Regions from separate parts of the Novosphingobium sp. TK71 genome, predicted to be linked through region 1. Evidence: riboswitches for the same ligand, from Rfam matches in the RefSeq annotation. Region 1 holds a riboswitch; each other region holds the start of a gene.
The links. Region 1 has a riboswitch for cobalamin ahead of ACXJ16_RS15630 (TonB-dependent receptor plug domain-containing protein). Riboswitches for the same ligand answer to the same signal wherever they lie in the genome.

Region 1 (3,966 bases):
CCGCGCCTCCGGCTCGGAAGTTGGCGACCATCTGCACCGTCACTTCGGGCGGATAGGCGCTCACCCCGCGTGCGGCGACGCCGTGGTTGCCTGCGAAGATCACGGCGCGGATCAGATCGGCGCGCGGACGTTCCCGGCCCTGCCAGCCGGCCATGAACACCGCGATCTCCTCCAGCCGGCCGAGCGAGCCCAGCGGCTTGGTCAGTTCCGACTGGCGCGCGCGGGCGGCCTCGGTAGCCGCCGCATCGGGCGCGGGAAGCCGGGCGAGTGACGCCGCGAAGGCGGCAGGATCGGCGAAACGGATCATGAGCAGATGAAACCTTCAGGCGGGGTGCGGGTGATGAAGTGGCCTTTCACGCCCTGCGGCCACTCCCGATAAGGCACCTGGCCTTCCTCGCTGGCGGCATGGCGCACGGCATATTCGAGGATCGCACGGGCAGCCTGCTCGTCCGGCGCGAAGTCACCCAGCACATAGCCGAGCTTGCCCGGCGCCCGGATCGCCACGGTGCAATGGCGCTGGCAGGCGAAGAGGCAGGGCATCTCGTGAACGGCAACGCCCTGCAGGTCGGGCTCCGCTGCCTGCACGTCGCGCATGGCCTCGGCCAGCAGCGCACCGCCGCGCTGGCCGTTTTCGTCATCGCGTGCCTCGGCGGAGTGGCGGCATGTGCTGCACACCAGCACGGCGGGACCGGGTTCGACGGGGCGCAGCATCAGAACCGGCTCCTCAGCCCGAGGTACAAGGTGCGGCCGAGCGTGCCGTAGCCGCTCACGGTCTCATAATTCTCGTTGCCCACGTTTTCGATACGTCCTTGAAGAATCAGGCCTTCCCTGGCCTGCCACTGCGCGCGCAGGTCCACCAGCCAGTAGTCGCCGAGCATGGCGGTGCCGGTGGCGGCGTTGTAGCTCTCGCCCGAATAGCGCGCGGCAACGCTGGCGCGCAGGCCCTGCGGCAGGTCCACGCCGGCCTCGGCATTGGCGAGGTGCCGGGGCACGCGCTGGAGCTGGCGGCCGTAAGTGCTGCTGCCCGCTGTGCGGTCCTCTGCCTCTATCAAGCTGTAGTTGCCCTGGGCGAAGAGGATGCCCCATCTGGCCGAAGCCGCCAGTTCCAGCCCGCGCGCGTGGCTCGCCTTGACGTTGGCGTAATAGCCGAAGCGCGATGTCGTGGTGCCGGGAACGTAGCACACGTCCGGCAGGGCGCCGCTGGTCGGGCAATAGGCGAAATCGATCAGGTTGTCGGTGTCCCGCTCGAACCAAGTCGCGGAAAGGCGCAGCACTTCGCCGAAACCCTGTTCCGCGCCCACTTCCCAGCCCCGGGCCTTCTCGGGCCTGAGATCCGCCGCGCCATAGAGGCTGAACAGCTGATAGAGCGAGGGCGCCTTGAAACCCTCGTCATAGCTGGCGCGCAGCACCGTGGCGCCGGCGTTGGGCGTATAGACCGCGCCCGCGCTGAACACCGTGCTGCCGCCGAAGCGCGACTGGTGATCGTAGCGCGCGCCCCCGTTGAGCGTCAGCCCGGCCAGCGGTGTCAGGCGCAGTTCGCCGTAGACGCTGTCCGTATCCGCCGTGGTGGGCGTGAGAACATAGGCCGCCGTGCTGTTGGAGGGCGAGGCGGTGGTCATCCGCTGCTCCTCGCGCTCGGCGCCGAACACGGCCTGCACCTTGTCCGAGAACGCGTAAGTGCCCTGGTACTCGAAGCGGCGCACCCGGCCATGGGCGTCGAAGGTGATGGGGCGGATCGTCCGCGCGGGGTCGTAGTTCTCGCGGTCGGTCTCGGTCTGGAGCAGGGCGACGCGGTTGGCCAGCCTGCCGCCCGCCAGTTCGAAATTGAGCCCGGCATAGCCCGACCATTCCCCGGTCCGGCCATAGGCCCGTGAATCGCCCGAGGTGCCGTCGAAATCGTTCTTCGAATCCGACCAGTAGCCGCGCAGGTCCAGCGAGACGCCCGGCGCGACGCGGAAGGTCATGGTGCCGCTTGCGGAACTGCGCCGGTAGCCATCGTCCTCGGTGCCGTTGGAGCGGGCCGAGATGCCGTCGGTGGTGAAGCGGGAGGCGGAAATCCGCCAGTCGATCGCCTCGGAGGTGCCTCCCACCCCGGCGCGGGCCGAAACGGTATCGTGGGTTCCGGCCTCCAGCGCGAAGCTGCCTTCCAGCGGCTCGGTGGGACGGCGGGTGCTGACATTGACGACCCCGCCGATGGCATCGCTGCCCCACAGGATAGACTGCGGCCCGCGCAATATCTCGATGCGGTCGATATCGTCGACGAACAGGTTGGCGAAACCGTATCCCCCTGCCGTCGAGGAGGCATCGGACAGGCGCATCCCGTCGATCACCATGACGCCCTGCCCGGCATCGGCGCCGCGAATGCGCAGCGAGGTGGTGGTGCCGTAGCCACCGTTGCGCGACAGGCTGATGCCTGGCGTGCGCAGCAGCGCGTCGGTCAGTGCAATGGGCTGGGCGGCAACGATCTGCGCCTCGTCCAGCACGGTGACGGTGTCGGCCACCCGGTCGGCCGCAACCGGCGTGCGCAGCGCGGTAACGACGATGCGCTCGCCGGAGGACGCGGCATCGGCCGCCTCGGCCAGCGCCGGGAGAGGGTGACAGGCCAGCGCAAGAGCAAGGGTGCTGGCGGCGGGTATTCGGCAGTTCACGGCATATCCTTCAAGCGAGCGTCGAACCCGGCCGGGTCGGCACTCGCGCGAAAGGCGGCAGTCGTTCGGCAGGCGACGACAGGCCCTTTCGCGCCGGGAGCCGGCACGGCAGTGGCTGTCGTTGCGCGAGGATAGCCCCGTTCGCCCGGCTCACCCTGTCCGGTCGAAGAACGACTGCGGCAGGCAGGTCTCCTGGCTCACGGGTCAATGCCGTTTCGGCCGCCTTCTCAGGGATTTGCACCCCCAATGGCGAAATGGCCGCACGGCTCTCCGCTTACAGTTGCAGGGGCAGCCCGGGTCTTGAACCCGCGTTCCCTTTTGATCCCCTCGCGGGGAACCTGTCGCAGCGGCGGCCCTATCGGGTGGCGGTCCGGCGTGCAAGAGCGCGCTGCTTGCGCAGCCTTGCGAAGTGCCATAGGTCCGGCCGCCGGAAGGGGGGAACCGAACCATCATGCACCACTGCCGAGCCTTTCCGTCCGGGCGATATCCGTGCCTCCGCGCGGTGGCTGCCCGATGACCGCCTGCCCCGCCCTGCTCGTCGCCGCGCCGTCCTCGGGACAGGGCAAGACGCTGGTGACTGCCGCCCTCGCCCGCCGCCATGTCCGTGCCGGGCGCCGGGTGCGGGTGTTCAAGTGCGGGCCGGACTTCCTCGACCCGATGGTCCACGAGATCGCCAGTGGCGCGCCCGTCCACCAGCTGGACCTGTTCATGTGCGGCGAAGACCAGTGCCGCGCGCTGCTGCACGAAGCAGCGCTGGAGGCCGACCTGATCCTTGTCGAAGGGGTGATGGGCCTGTTCGACGGCACCCCGTCCTCCGCCGACCTCGCCCGGCATTTCGGCCTGCCGGTGATGGCGGTGATGGATGGTTCCTCCATGGCGCAGACCTTCGGCGCGCTCGTCCACGGTCTGGCGACTTACCGCGACGATGTGACCCTCGCCGCCGTGCTCGCCAACCGCGTGGGCAGCGAACGCCATGCCGAACTGCTGGAACGCGGCCTGAAGGAAGGCGTGCAATGGCTCGGCGCGATGCGGCGCGACGAGGGTGCCGGCCTGCCCGAACGTCATCTCGGACTGGTGCAGGCCGGTGAAGTCCCCGATATCGAAGCGCGGATAGACCGCGCCGCCGATCTCCTGCCCGAAAGCGCCCTGTGGCTGCCGGAACCGGTGTCCTTTCCGGCCGCGCCCCGCTGCGCCGCTCCGCCGCCCTCGCTGGCGGGCCGGCGCATCGCCGTGGCCCGGGACGAGGCGTTCGGGTTCATCTACCCGGCCAACCTCGCCTTTCTCGAAAGCGCGGGCGCCCGGCTGTCATTCTTCTCGC
Region 2 (3,966 bases), on a different replicon from region 1:
GCCTTCCAGAACCTCTATTGGCCCGCGCATTACTTCATCGATGGCAAGGGACGGATCCGCTATCATCATTTCGGCGAGGGGGATTACGCGGAATCCGAAAGGGTCATCCAGCGCCTGCTGGCCGAGAACGGCAATGCCCCGCCCAGCCTGGAGGTCGTGGCGGTCAAGGGCTCCGGCGTGGGCGAGGCGCCGCAGAAGGCCACCAATCGCTCGCCCGAAACCTATCTGGGCTATTCACGAGGCGAACGTTTCGCTTCGGCGGGCGGTTATGTGCCGGACCGGCCCCACAGCTATGTGCTGGGGCAGTTGCCCGGCCGCAATGACTGGGGAATTGCGGGATCGTGGACCGCCGGGCCGGAGTTCGTCTCGCTGGATGCGGCGGGCGGGCGTATCGCTTTCCGCTTCCATGCCCGCGATCTTCATCTCGTGCTGGGGCCGGGGCCGCAAGGACGCCCGGTCCGCTTCCGCGTCACCGTGGACGGCAAGGCTCCGGGCGGCGATCACGGCATGGACGCGGACGCGGCCGGGCAAGGCACCGTGACCACGCAGCGGCTCTATCAACTGGTTCGCCAGCAGGGCACCGTGACCGACCGGACCTTCACCATCGAGTTCCTCGATCCGGGCGTGCAGGCCTTCGCCTTCACGTTCGGCTGAGGAGGCGGCGCGCCGTTTCGGCCCGTCATGCGGGGCTCAGCCGTAGGAAGGATCTTCCAGCGCGTTCATCCAGGCGGGACATTCGTTCTCCACGCCGCCACGGAACGAAGCGCTGTTGAAGGACAGGAAATCGTGCGCGGCGTCGCGCGCGGTCATCGATGCGGGGATACGATAGCTGGCGGCAACCGCATCGCCGCAGGTTGCCGTCCATCCGGCGATATCCCGTTCGCGCTGCATCCAGAGCTGGACGAGCCAGAGGAAGTCGTGTCGCTTGTCCTGTATCGTGGGCATCCCTCGGTCCTTCAAGGTTTCGGATGCCCTAGGTTGCACAACGGCTTTATTCCCGCAATATCCGCCACTTGCGGCACAGGCCGGAAAGGGCGCCGCCCCGCCTCGTTATCCGGGAACTGCCGAAGGGCTTGCATGGCCGCTGTCTTGCCGCCAATCGGTCCGGATGCGTATTGCTCTATTCGAACCCGAGATTGCCGGAAACGTCGGCGCCGTGCTGAGGCTTGGCGCGTGCCTGGGCGCGAGCGTGGATATTATCGAGCCGATGGGCTTCGTATGGGACGATCGGCGCGTAAGGCGGGCTGCCATGGACTATATCGACCATGTCACGATTACACGACACGCCAGCTTCGATGCCTTCAGGGCCGATATCGGGCCGAGCAGACTGGTGCTGTTCACGACCAAGAGCAGCCATTCGGCTTATGAATTCGGATTCAGGGTAGACGATGTCCTGCTCTTCGGAAAGGAGAGCGCAGGGGTGCCCCCCTCAGTGGCGGATGTCTGTGATGCGCGCGTGCGCATACCGCTGCGGCCGGAGGTGCGCTCGCTGAATCTCGCCACGTCGGCCGCGCTCGCGCTTGGCGAAGCCCTTCGCCAGACCGCGACTTTGCCGGGGTGACGGTTACCCGGCCCGCTTTCCCGGCCCGCTTTCCCGGCGCAGCGGGCGAAAGCATCGCCGTAACAATACCTCACCTGCCATACACTCTTGAACACATTTCTTGCGTGGGTTAGCGGACTGCAACCGTTTCCTTCTTTCGAAGGCGGCGGGCAAGATCGCGCCGGTGCCTCGAAAGAGGCTTAATAGGGAACGCGGTGAGAGGGCTTCGGCCTTCGAATCCGAGGCTGTCCCTGCAACTGTAAGCGGTGAGCGCGATGCATATCGCGGCAGGCCAAGGAGCCTGGCCGCAGCCACTGGGCCGGACGCTAAATCCTGCGAGGCCTGGGAAGGCCGTGCATCAAGCGATGACCCGCAAGCCAGGAGACCTGCCGGCGTCTGGTCGCTCTCGCTTTGGTCCAGGGGATGGCCGAGGCCCGGTAATTTTTCCGTCTGAGCGACGAACGAGCGGTGGAAGCCGCATCGGTTCGTGTCGCGGTCGCCTCGGGCGTCCGGCCGATGGCGCGTGCCGACCGTCTTGGACGGCACGCTTCCACTCCCAGTCGCAGGCGCCGGGGGAATTGTAATGCAAATCAACACAAAGGCGGCATTCGCCCGCCTCGCCATGGGCGGGATCGTCGCGCTTGCCTCCGTTCCGGCTCTTGCCGGCGAAGTGGCTTCGGACGGGTCGGCTTCGGATGGCGGCAACAGCGAAATCCTGGTTTTCGGCCGGGGAGAGACCAAGATCGGCGAAGCCCATGCCGCCAGCGAAGGCAGCGTGGCAGGCTCCGACCTGCTGGTCCGTCCGCTGCTGCGCGTGGCCGAACTTCTCGAGGCTATTCCCGGCATGGTCGCCGCCCAGCATTCGGGCAGCGGCAAGGCGAACCAGTATTTCCTGCGCGGGTTCAACCTCGATCATGGTAGCGATTTCACGACCTATATCGACGGCGTGCAGATGAACCTGCGGACCCATGGTCATGGGCAGGGGTATCTCGATCTCAACGGTTTGATCCCGGAGATCGTTGCGCGTGAAGACTTCCGCAAAGGGCCTTATCGCGCGGACGGCGGCGATTTCGCCTTGGCGGGCACGGCCTACATGACGACGATCGCCGGCTTCGACCGCCCGTGGGTTTCGCTTGAGGGGGGCTCGTACAGCACCGGCCGTCTTGCAGCGGGCGGCACGATCAAAGGGCTTGGTTCCGGCGATCTTACGGTGGTGGGGCAGGCGAAGCGCTATGACGGGCCGTGGCAGCAGGAGGAGCACCTGCGCCATTATGCGGGCTTTGCGAAGTACAGCATGCCGCTGGGCGAAGGTGCGCTCCAGGCTTCGCTTCATGCCTACCACGCGACATGGCGTCCAACCGAGCAGATTCCCGAGCGGATCGTCGGTTCCGACATATGCGCCGACGTGTTCTGTTCGCCCGACCCGACGGCGCGCGGCAGGACCACGCGGTTCGTCGGCAATGTGGGGATCACGCAGGCGAGTTGGAGCGCCAACGTCTACGCCCAGTATTACGACTGGAACATGTATTCAAACCCGACTTATGTCGATCCCGACGGGACCAGCGCCCAGATCGACCAGTTCGACAAGCGCTGGGTTACCGGCCTCACGGCACGCAAGCACTGGAATCCGGCGCCGGAACTGGAACTCTCCGTCGGCACCGAGAACCGCTTCGACCATATCGGCAGCGTTGGCGTGAATCGCACGGAAAGTCGCGAATTCCTGTACTCGCTGGGCCGTTATCACGTCGAGGAACTTTCCGGTGCGATCCATGGTGAGGCAACCTGGCAGCCGTTGGCGGGCCTGCGCCTGACGGGCGGTCTGCGGGGCGACTACTATCACTATTCCGTGCGCGCCAGAAACGCAGCGGCGGAAGAGCTTGGTGAGGGAAGCGGGCACGATTCGATCGTTTCGCCCAAGTTCTCCGCGGCCTATGAAGTTACCCGGCAGTTCGAACTCTATGCCAACTGGGGGCGCGGATTCCACTCCAACGATGTGCGAGGGGCGGTGAATGCCGAAACGCCGGTGCCTGTTCTGGTACGCGGCACCGGCAAGGAGCTGGGCGCCCGTTTCCAGACGGACGGTTTCTCGCTGACAGGAACCTACTGGTGGCTCGACGTTGGAAGCGAACTGCGTTTCGTCGGTGATTCCAACGCGGTCGAGCCGACCGGCGCCAGCAAGCGTCATGGCTACGAACTTGTCGCTTTCTGGCGGCCGCTGCCCTGGCTTGCGCTTGATGGCAACTATACCGCCAGCCGTTCGCGATACGACAATGGCGACCGCATTCCCAACGCCTTCGAGAATGCAGCGTCGGCGGGGGCGTCCATCGTGCTGGACCCGTGGGAGACGAGCATCCGCATTCGCCATCTCGGCCCTTACCCTCTGGTCGAGGACAACAGCGTGCGGGACAGCGGCAGCACCGTAGTCA
Region 3 (3,966 bases), 390 kb from region 1:
GCCCGATCCAGCGCCCGGAATTGGCATACTCGGGCCTGATCCCATGGGCCTCGGGCAGGTTCCTCGCCCGGTATAGCGCCTCGCCGCCCCGTTCGCGCACGTCGCTGGCATAGGCGGGGACGGCGGCCTGCACGAGGGTGGCCGGAGCGGAGGCGGGCTGGATGGCGGTGTCCGGCCGGATCGGGGTTGCCGCCTCGAAGGCGCGCTGCACCGCGAGCGGGTCCAGCGCGGCGTTGGCCACCGCGCTGGCGGCGGAATCGTCATGGCGATGCGGCGCGGCGAGCGGCTCCCCGCCGAAGTAGGCGAAGCGGAAGGCCGAAGGGCTCCCCGCCGGTCCGCTCAGGGCATAGAAGCGGTGGGCGCCGATCGTCGAGAGATAATGGAGGCTCGGCGCCCAGTAGGGATTGACCTGGACGGTGTGGTAATGGGTGGCCAGGCCGACCGGCGCGTAGACGTAGCCCGAAAGCGCCGCGCGGGCGACTTCCTGCGCACGCTGCCAGAAGAAGCGCTGCGGCGCGCGTGCCAGCGACCCGTCGCAGGTGAAGGAGAACTGGCAGCCGGTCGAGCGTTCGGAGCCCTGGTAGACCACGCCGCAGACGGTCTTGGGATAGGCGGGATGGGCCAGCCGGTTGAGTACGACCTGCGCCACCGCGCGCTGGCCGGCATCCGGCTCGCTGGCGGCTTCGTAGTAGATTGCGGCGGTCAGGCACTGGAGCGCGCGGCTGCGGTCCACCCCGGAATTGTCGATGCGCAGCGCGCGGGCGACCGGGCCGGGGCCGGTCACGCCGTCATCGGCATCGGAATGAATGCCTTCGCCGATCCTGAGCACAGGCTCTTCGGCATCGAGATAGTAGAAGGCCGAACCGGGGAAGCTGGCTCCGGCCTGCTCGAAGGGCATCGGCAGGACCGTCTGTTCGGGGGACCGCGCATCGGCGATGGAGAATTGCTGCCAGGAACCCGGCGAGGCGAAGGCGGGCAGTGCCACGGCGGCCAGTGCGGCGAAACCCAGCGACCAGCGCCGGCGCGCGCGGCGTGCGACATGTCGCCGGCCGCCGCGCGCGAAGTGCCCGCGGAAATCGCGGGGACGCGCTTCCCAGGGTTCGAGGCAGGCAGGAAGGGCGGCAGCGGTCACGAATAGTCCTCTCGGCGCGTCCTTTCGGGGGACGGGCGCATCTTGCGCCTAACCCGCTTTGCGGCGCGCGGCATCCCTGCAGATCGGCACGTCCCGAAGCGGTACAGGCCCTGCCGATAGCCTTAATGGCTTAAGAGAATCTTCCGGTTTTCCCGGCGGCGATACCTGGCGCGGCCTTTACCGGCCCTGCTTGCCAATCCTCGCGCCGGACAGTATCGGCGCAAGCGACGTCATGGGTGGCCCGGAGCCGGGCCCCAGGATTGGAACCTGGTGGGAATTTCGGCGAAAGCCCGAAGCTGCCCCCGCAACTGTGACCGGGGAGCGCCCCCTCCACGCGATGCCACTGGGTCAAACCGGGAAGGCGGAGGCGGCGCGGCGATCCGGAAGCCAGGAGACCTGCCCTTGACGGTCGTTCCGCAGCCGGGCGGGGTGTCCCGGCATGCAGCGAGCACGCGCGCATGAGGAAAGGCGCGCGTCTCCGCCATGGACGGCAATGTCGTTCAAGGTTGGAGGAATTACCGTGAAGTATCTGTTTCTGCTGGGGACGGCCCTGTCCGTCGCCACTCCCGCGCTGGCGGACGAAGCCGCAAACGATAGCATCGCAGCGGACGGCATCGTCGTCACCGCGACCCGCACCGAGACCCCGGTGAGCGAGATCGGCCAGTCGGTCTCGGTCGTCACCCGCGAGGATATCGAGCGTACCCAGGCGGTCACCGCCACCGATGTGCTGGCCCGCCTGCCGGGCGTGACCTTCACCCAGTCCGGCGGCTTCGGCCAGCCCGCCAGCGTGTTCATCCGGGGCGCCGAGAATGCGCAGAGCCTCGTGCTGATCGACGGTGTGCGCATTAACGATCCGGGCGATGTCGGCGGCGGCTTCGACTTCGGCAGCCTGACCGTCGGCCAGTTCGACCGTATCGAAGTGGTGCGCGGCTCTTCCGGCGTGCTCTGGGGCAGCCGCGCCATCGGCGGCGTCGTCAACCTCATCACCGCGCGCCCGACCGAGCAGTGGACCGCGCGCGGCCAGGCCGAATATGGCTGGCGCGACCAGAAGCAGCTCGGCGCCTCGGCGGCGGGCAAGGTGGGCCCGGTCGGCCTGACGCTGGGCGGCAACTGGCTCAAGGGCGACGGCTATTCCGCCTTCGACGAGCGCCTCGGCGGCAAGGAGAAGGACGGCTTCGAAAGCAAGAGCGCCAATGCCCGGGCCGAAGTGGAACTGCTGAGCGGCCTGTCCGCCGACGCCGGGACCTACTGGACCAAGGCCAACTACGATTACGACAACACCGGCGCCGATGCCCTGAACGTGGGTATGAAGCGCGACACGGTGGGCTATGCGAACCTTCGCTACAAGGGGCTCGACGGCCGCCTGACCGCGCGCGTGGGCTACGGCCTCACCGACACCCGCCGCATCTCGGACGACGCGGTCTTCGGTCCCTACACCACCAACGGCCGCGCGGACCGCTTCGAGGGGCAGGTTTCCTTCAGCCCGATCGACATGGCCAGCATCCTGCTGGGCGCGGAGACCGAGAAGCAGAAATTCTCGAGCGATTACGCGAAGGACTCGACCTCGATCGACAGCTACTTCGGCATGCTGACGCTGCGTCCGGTCACCGGACTGACCCTGAACGGCGGGCTGCGCTACGACGACAATTCGGACTTCGGCCACAAGACCACGTTCTCGGCCAATGGCGCCTGGGTGATCGGCGGCGGCGAAAGCGCGCCGATCCTGCGCGCCAGCTATGGCGAGGGCTTCAAGGCGCCGTCGCTTTACCAGCTCTATACCAATGGCGGTTTCCGCGCGCTCGATCCCGAGACTTCGAAGTCGTGGGACGTGGGCGTCGAGCAGCCCTTCGCGGAAGGGCACGGGACGTTCTCGGTCACCTATTTCGACCGCAAGACCAAAAACCTGATCGACTACGATCTGGCCGAATGGAACTACTACAATGTCGGCCGCGCCCGCGCGAAGGGCGTGGAACTGGGCATGCAGGTGCGCGACTGGGAAGGCTTCGACATGAGCCTTTCCGCCACGTACCTCGACGCTACCAACGAGGATACCGGCGCCCGGCTCGCCCGCCGTCCCAAGACCAACCTCTACGCCAGCCTCGACAAGCACTGGTCGGACGGCTTCCGCCTCGGCGCGGACTTGCGCGTGGGCGGGGGGCGCTATGACGACGTGGCGAACACCTACTATCTTGGCGGCAATGTCGTGGTGGGCCTGCGCACGGCTTATGACGTGACGCGGAACATCCAGGTTTATGGCCGGGTCGAGAACCTGTTCGACGAGCACTACGAAGTGGTGCGGACATACGGCACGCCGGGCCGCGCGGCTTATGCCGGGGTTCGGGTGAAGATGTGATCCGAGCGCTTTCCCTGACACGGTCGGGACGGGGAAGGCGCAAGGCCCGCCTGCTCGCCGCCGCGCTGGCTCTTGCCGGCCCGGTGGCGGTGCTGGCGGGATGCGGGGGCGGCGATGCGGCCGACGCGCCCGGTTCCGCGAAGGCCGGTGGTCATCCCACGATCGTCTCGCTCAACCCCTGCACGGACGCGATCCTTGCCGAAGTGACAGGGCCGGGCCAGTTGCTGGCGATCTCGAACTACAGCCACGATCCCGAGAGCAGTTCGATGCCGTTGGAAGCGGCGCGTCGCTTCCGGGCGGTTTCGGGATCGGTGGAGGAAGTGGCGAGGATCGGCCCGCGTGTCGTCGTCGCCAGCGCCTTCCTCGATCCCGCAAGCGAGGCGGCGTTCCGGCGGCTGGGGTTCGAGCTGGTCAAGGTTCCGATAGCCTCCGACCTTCGGGCCGCGCGCGAGCAGGTGCGCCAGCTTGCACGGCTGGCCGG
Region 4 (3,966 bases), on a different replicon from region 1:
GCGCAATGTTCGTAGAACTCGGAAAGGCAGGCGTTGTAGCGCGGGTCGGACAGCGGGATTTCCGTCGTGACCGGATACTCCATCGCGAATTCCACAACGTCTTCGCGCAGCATCCCCTCGACAATCCTGCGCGCCTGCCCGGGGCGGCCGGACTTGCGGAAATAGGCGACATGCCTTGCCTCGCGCACCAGACGGTCGGCGCGAACGCTCAGCAGGTCCTGCGCGCCGGGGCCAAGACCCACGCCGTGAACGGTGCCCGGCTTCATTCCGCGCTGCTCCCGATGGCGTTGATCGCGGCCACGGTGATGGCGCTGCCGCCCAGCCGCCCCTCGACGATGCAGCAGGGCACCGGCATCGCCTCCCACAGCGCGGCCTTGGACTCCACCGCGCCGACAAAGCCGACCGGACACCCTATGATCGCCGCCGGGCGCGGACAGGCGGGGTCTTCCAGCATGTTCAGCAAATGGAACAGCGCTGTCGGCGCATTGCCGATCGCCACCAGCGCCCCCTGCAGATGCGGCCGCCACAGTTCGAGCGCCGCGGCCGAGCGCGTGTTGGACATGGCTTTCGCCAGATCGGGAACCGCCGGGTCGTGCAGCGTGCAGATCACCGGATTGCCGGCGGGAAGGCGCGATCTGGTGATGCCTTCCGTCACCATGCGCGCATCGCAGAGCACCGGAGCCCCGCGCGCTGCAGCCGCGATCGCGGCTTCGGCGAAGCCCGCGGAGAACCGTATATGAGCGGCCAGTTCGACCATGCCCGAGGCATGGATCATGCGCACCGCGATACGCTCTTCCTCACGCGTGAAACGCTGGAGATCGGCCTCGGCACGGATGGTCGCGAAAGACTGGCGGTAGATCGCCGCGCCATCGGTTTCATAAAGATGAGGCATCATTCGGCTCCGAAATGGGCGAGCAGTTGTGGGAGATCGAGGCCGGACCGGCATGGCGGGTCTCCGGCAGCGGCATCGATGGAAAGGTCGAAGCGGCCGTTTCGCCCGGTCAGCGTGACGCTTGCAGGGGCGGAACGCGCACAGCCCTTGGCGCAGCCGGAGACGTGAAGGCGGCCCGGAACGTGCGCGGCCAGCCGCAAGGCCAGCGGCCGCGTCGCCACGGTCGCCTGCGGGCACAGCGGTGCTCCGGGGCAGGCGTCCACGCGCATGGCCGGATCGGCAGGATCGCTGACAAAGCCATCCCCGACAGGATCGGGGAGCGGGTTCGCGCCTTCCAGAAGAAGCACCCGCCACGGGGTGATCCGCAAGGCCGCCGCCCCGGAACGTGTGACGAGCGAGGCCAGCGCCGCCGCCTCCACGCTGCCGAAAGCGGCGCCGCAGGCATGGCCCATGGCATGGGCACCGGGGCCGATGACCGGACGCGGCGATGCGGGAGAGACCCATCCCCTGGCCCAGCCCGGCAGCTCGGCACGGTGCCGCGCCATCCTGCCGGATGCGATCCCGCCGGAGGCGACAAACCATTCCGCCAGTTCGACCAGCGCGCCTACCGCTTCGTCCACGGCAACGGGAATCCCCAGCGCCCGGCCATCCGCGCGCAGGATGAGCCCGCCGCCTTCGGCCCGTTCGATCCGAAAGTCCGCAGGGCTCCCGCCCAGAATCGGCGCGGCTCCGGCGTCCACGGCGAAACCCATCTTTCCCGGCAGTTCCGGCAGGCGAACCTGCGCACTGGCCAGCGCCCCGGCGATCCGGAACGTGTCATCCCCCGCCGTCCAGTCCGGCGCTACAAGGATATTGCGGCGGTTTTCGGTATCGGGCCGGGCATCCACCAGTTCCAGCGCCACCAACTGCTCCAGCAGGGCCGCCCAACCGGCTTCGGTCACACCCCGGATCTGGAGATTGGCACGGCGGCTGAGGTCGATCGCCCCGCTGCCGTATTCGCGGGCCAGCGCGCAGAGCGCCAGCGCCTGCGCGCGTGACAGGCGCCCAAGGCGCGGCCGCACGCGCACGATCAGCCCGTCGCCCGCCATCATCGGGCGCCAGGCACTGGGGCACCAGCCACGCACGGCAAAGTCGCTCATGTGCGGCGATCCGGGCGGGACCGCAGGATTTTCAACAAGGCACGCTTCGACGAGACGCGCATAAACGCTTTCAACCGCGCGCGGCGACGATGACCGGGGCTTGCCGACGAAGTCGGTCCGTGCGCAACGACAGGCGGGCGCGACATACGCCATCCCTGCACACCGATGCAGCCCCAGCCGCACAGGTTCGTCGCTCACGCGGAGTACCGAGCCTTGGCCTTTCCCTGGACCATGGCAAGAGCGACCGACGCGCCGGCAGGTCTCCTGGCTCACGGGTCAAAGCTCGATACGCGGCCTTCCCGGAACCGGCGCCGATGGGCGCCTTCATCCAGTGGCCGGCTCCGTTGAGGGAGCCCCGGCATCTCGCTCGCCGCTTACAGTTGCAGGGACAGCTGCGGAATGGGAGTTTCCTCCGCACCGCATTCCCATTTCAGCCCCGAAAGGCACCCGCGCGATCGTTGCAGGCCGGACGAAATCCGGCTTGCAGGTGCCGCCTAACCCAAAACGGGATCGATGCCAATCGCCAGCGCAGCCCTGCAAGCGCATCCCGGCGATATCGCACGGCAGCGTGCGATACCGGGCGGCCCGATTGCGCCCGATCCCCGATTGCGCCCGATCAATGCGGCTGACGGCGCAGGCGTCATGATCTGCGAAACCCGGAAGTCATCGCCGATGGTGACGAAACCTCAGGTCGGGTCCGGACGTTGCACACCGAGACGAAGGAGAATCCCATGCTCGAACATGTCCCTCAATGGCTTGGCGCCCTGTTTCACAACTTCCGCGCGGGACATTCCAAGCTGGCGATCGTCCGCGCCGGGCTGGTGCCGGAAGGCGCCTTCATAGACCTGTCCAGCCCCGCTTTCGAGAACGGCGCGCGCCTTCCCGCACGCTTCACGGCCGATGGCGAAGGCATATCCCCGCCGCTGGAATGGGGCGAGGTTCCTGCCGCCACCACCAGCCTGGCGCTACTGGTCGAAGACCCCGACGCTCCTGCGGCCGAGCCTCTTGTCCACGCCATCGTCTGGAACCTTCCCGCAGGCACACGGGCGATTCCCGAAGGCGGCATCGGCCCTGACGACGACGGTGCGCCGGACGGGCGCGATGTGGGGCGCAACAGCTATCAGGCCGAGGGCTGGCTGCCGCCCGATCCCCCGCCGGGCCACGGCACGCACGATTACGTCTTCCAGCTCTTCGCGCTTTCCCGCGCGCCCGTGCTGGAAACGAACCCGGGCCGTTCGGAATTCCTGGCGGCGATCAAGGACCATGTCCTGGCCGCCGGAATGCTGGTGGGCCATTACGCGCGCGGAGACGGGGAACCGGCTGACGAGGAGTAGGTCACGGCGGCAAAGGCGAGCGCCCCTTCGGCGCTCCCGCCCCGCTGTCATCTCCATTCGCGCAGGCGGGTTGCGCGCGCGGCCATTGTCAGCAGCGCAGGAAAGGACCGGGCCGCGTGACACCCGGCCTGCCGCAGGACCGGATGTTCCAGCATGTTCTGAAGCGCCATGGCCCGCCGGACCTGACCGCGAACCTCCGCGGCGAGCCTGCAGTCGTATCGCCGCGCGTCCTCGCCCGCCATCACGCTTTGCGCGGCAACGAAGGCGCTGCGCAGGGCGATGGCCATGCCGTCCCCGGTGAGCGAGGCGGTCATCGCCCACTGGTCTCCCAGCCGCAGCACCCGGCTGTTCGCGGTCCGGGCCGGGGCCATGCCGTAGTTCAGGTTGGCGATCGTTACAGGACGGTCGAACAGCGGCTCCGCATCGGCCAGCATTTCGCGCAGCGCCGCGATCTCGTCCAGCCGGGCGCGCAGGCCCGTCCAGTCCCCGCCGGACTGCGCAAGACGGCTGCGGCGCACGACGAGGCACAAGTTGGCCCGTCCACCCTCCACCATCTGAAGTCCCGCATAACCGCCGCCGAACAGAAAGAGCATGATCGTGC

Region 2: another riboswitch for cobalamin. It lies ahead of ACXJ16_RS21105 (TonB-dependent receptor); the one in region 1 lies ahead of ACXJ16_RS15630 (TonB-dependent receptor plug domain-containing protein).
Region 3: another riboswitch for cobalamin. It lies ahead of ACXJ16_RS01090 (TonB-dependent receptor domain-containing protein); the one in region 1 lies ahead of ACXJ16_RS15630 (TonB-dependent receptor plug domain-containing protein).
Region 4: another riboswitch for cobalamin. It lies ahead of ACXJ16_RS19240 (ferredoxin-like domain-containing protein); the one in region 1 lies ahead of ACXJ16_RS15630 (TonB-dependent receptor plug domain-containing protein).

The regions. Positions count from the first base shown of each region.
Region 1 covers NZ_CM143962.1:3,300,451-3,304,416, reverse strand. The annotation lists gene cobT (nicotinate-nucleotide--dimethylbenzimidazole phosphoribosyltransferase) at 1-307, opposite strand, end outside; gene ACXJ16_RS15635 (DUF1636 domain-containing protein) at 304-711, opposite strand; gene ACXJ16_RS15630 (TonB-dependent receptor plug domain-containing protein) at 711-2,648, opposite strand; cobalamin riboswitch at 2,814-3,005, opposite strand; gene ACXJ16_RS15625 (cobyrinic acid a,c-diamide synthase CobB) at 3,162-3,966, shown strand, end outside.
Region 2 covers NZ_JBSZKA010000001.1:1,145,371-1,149,336, reverse strand. The annotation lists gene ACXJ16_RS21120 (cytochrome c biogenesis protein DipZ) at 1-654, shown strand, start outside; gene ACXJ16_RS21115 (hypothetical protein) at 691-945, opposite strand; gene ACXJ16_RS21110 (tRNA (cytidine(34)-2'-O)-methyltransferase) at 1,109-1,561, shown strand; cobalamin riboswitch at 1,706-1,948, shown strand; gene ACXJ16_RS21105 (TonB-dependent receptor) at 2,124-3,966, shown strand, end outside.
Region 3 covers NZ_CM143962.1:255,931-259,896, forward strand. The annotation lists gene ACXJ16_RS01085 (cell wall hydrolase) at 1-1,132, opposite strand, end outside; cobalamin riboswitch at 1,350-1,550, shown strand; gene ACXJ16_RS01090 (TonB-dependent receptor domain-containing protein) at 1,626-3,485, shown strand; gene ACXJ16_RS01095 (ABC transporter substrate-binding protein) at 3,482-3,966, shown strand, end outside.
Region 4 covers NZ_JBSZKA010000001.1:658,822-662,787, reverse strand. The annotation lists gene ACXJ16_RS19250 (precorrin-2 C(20)-methyltransferase) at 1-266, opposite strand, end outside; gene ACXJ16_RS19245 (precorrin-8X methylmutase) at 263-892, opposite strand; gene ACXJ16_RS19240 (ferredoxin-like domain-containing protein) at 892-2,031, opposite strand; cobalamin riboswitch at 2,269-2,497, opposite strand; gene ACXJ16_RS19235 (YbhB/YbcL family Raf kinase inhibitor-like protein) at 2,763-3,365, shown strand; gene ACXJ16_RS19230 (NAD(P)/FAD-dependent oxidoreductase) at 3,413-3,966, opposite strand, start outside.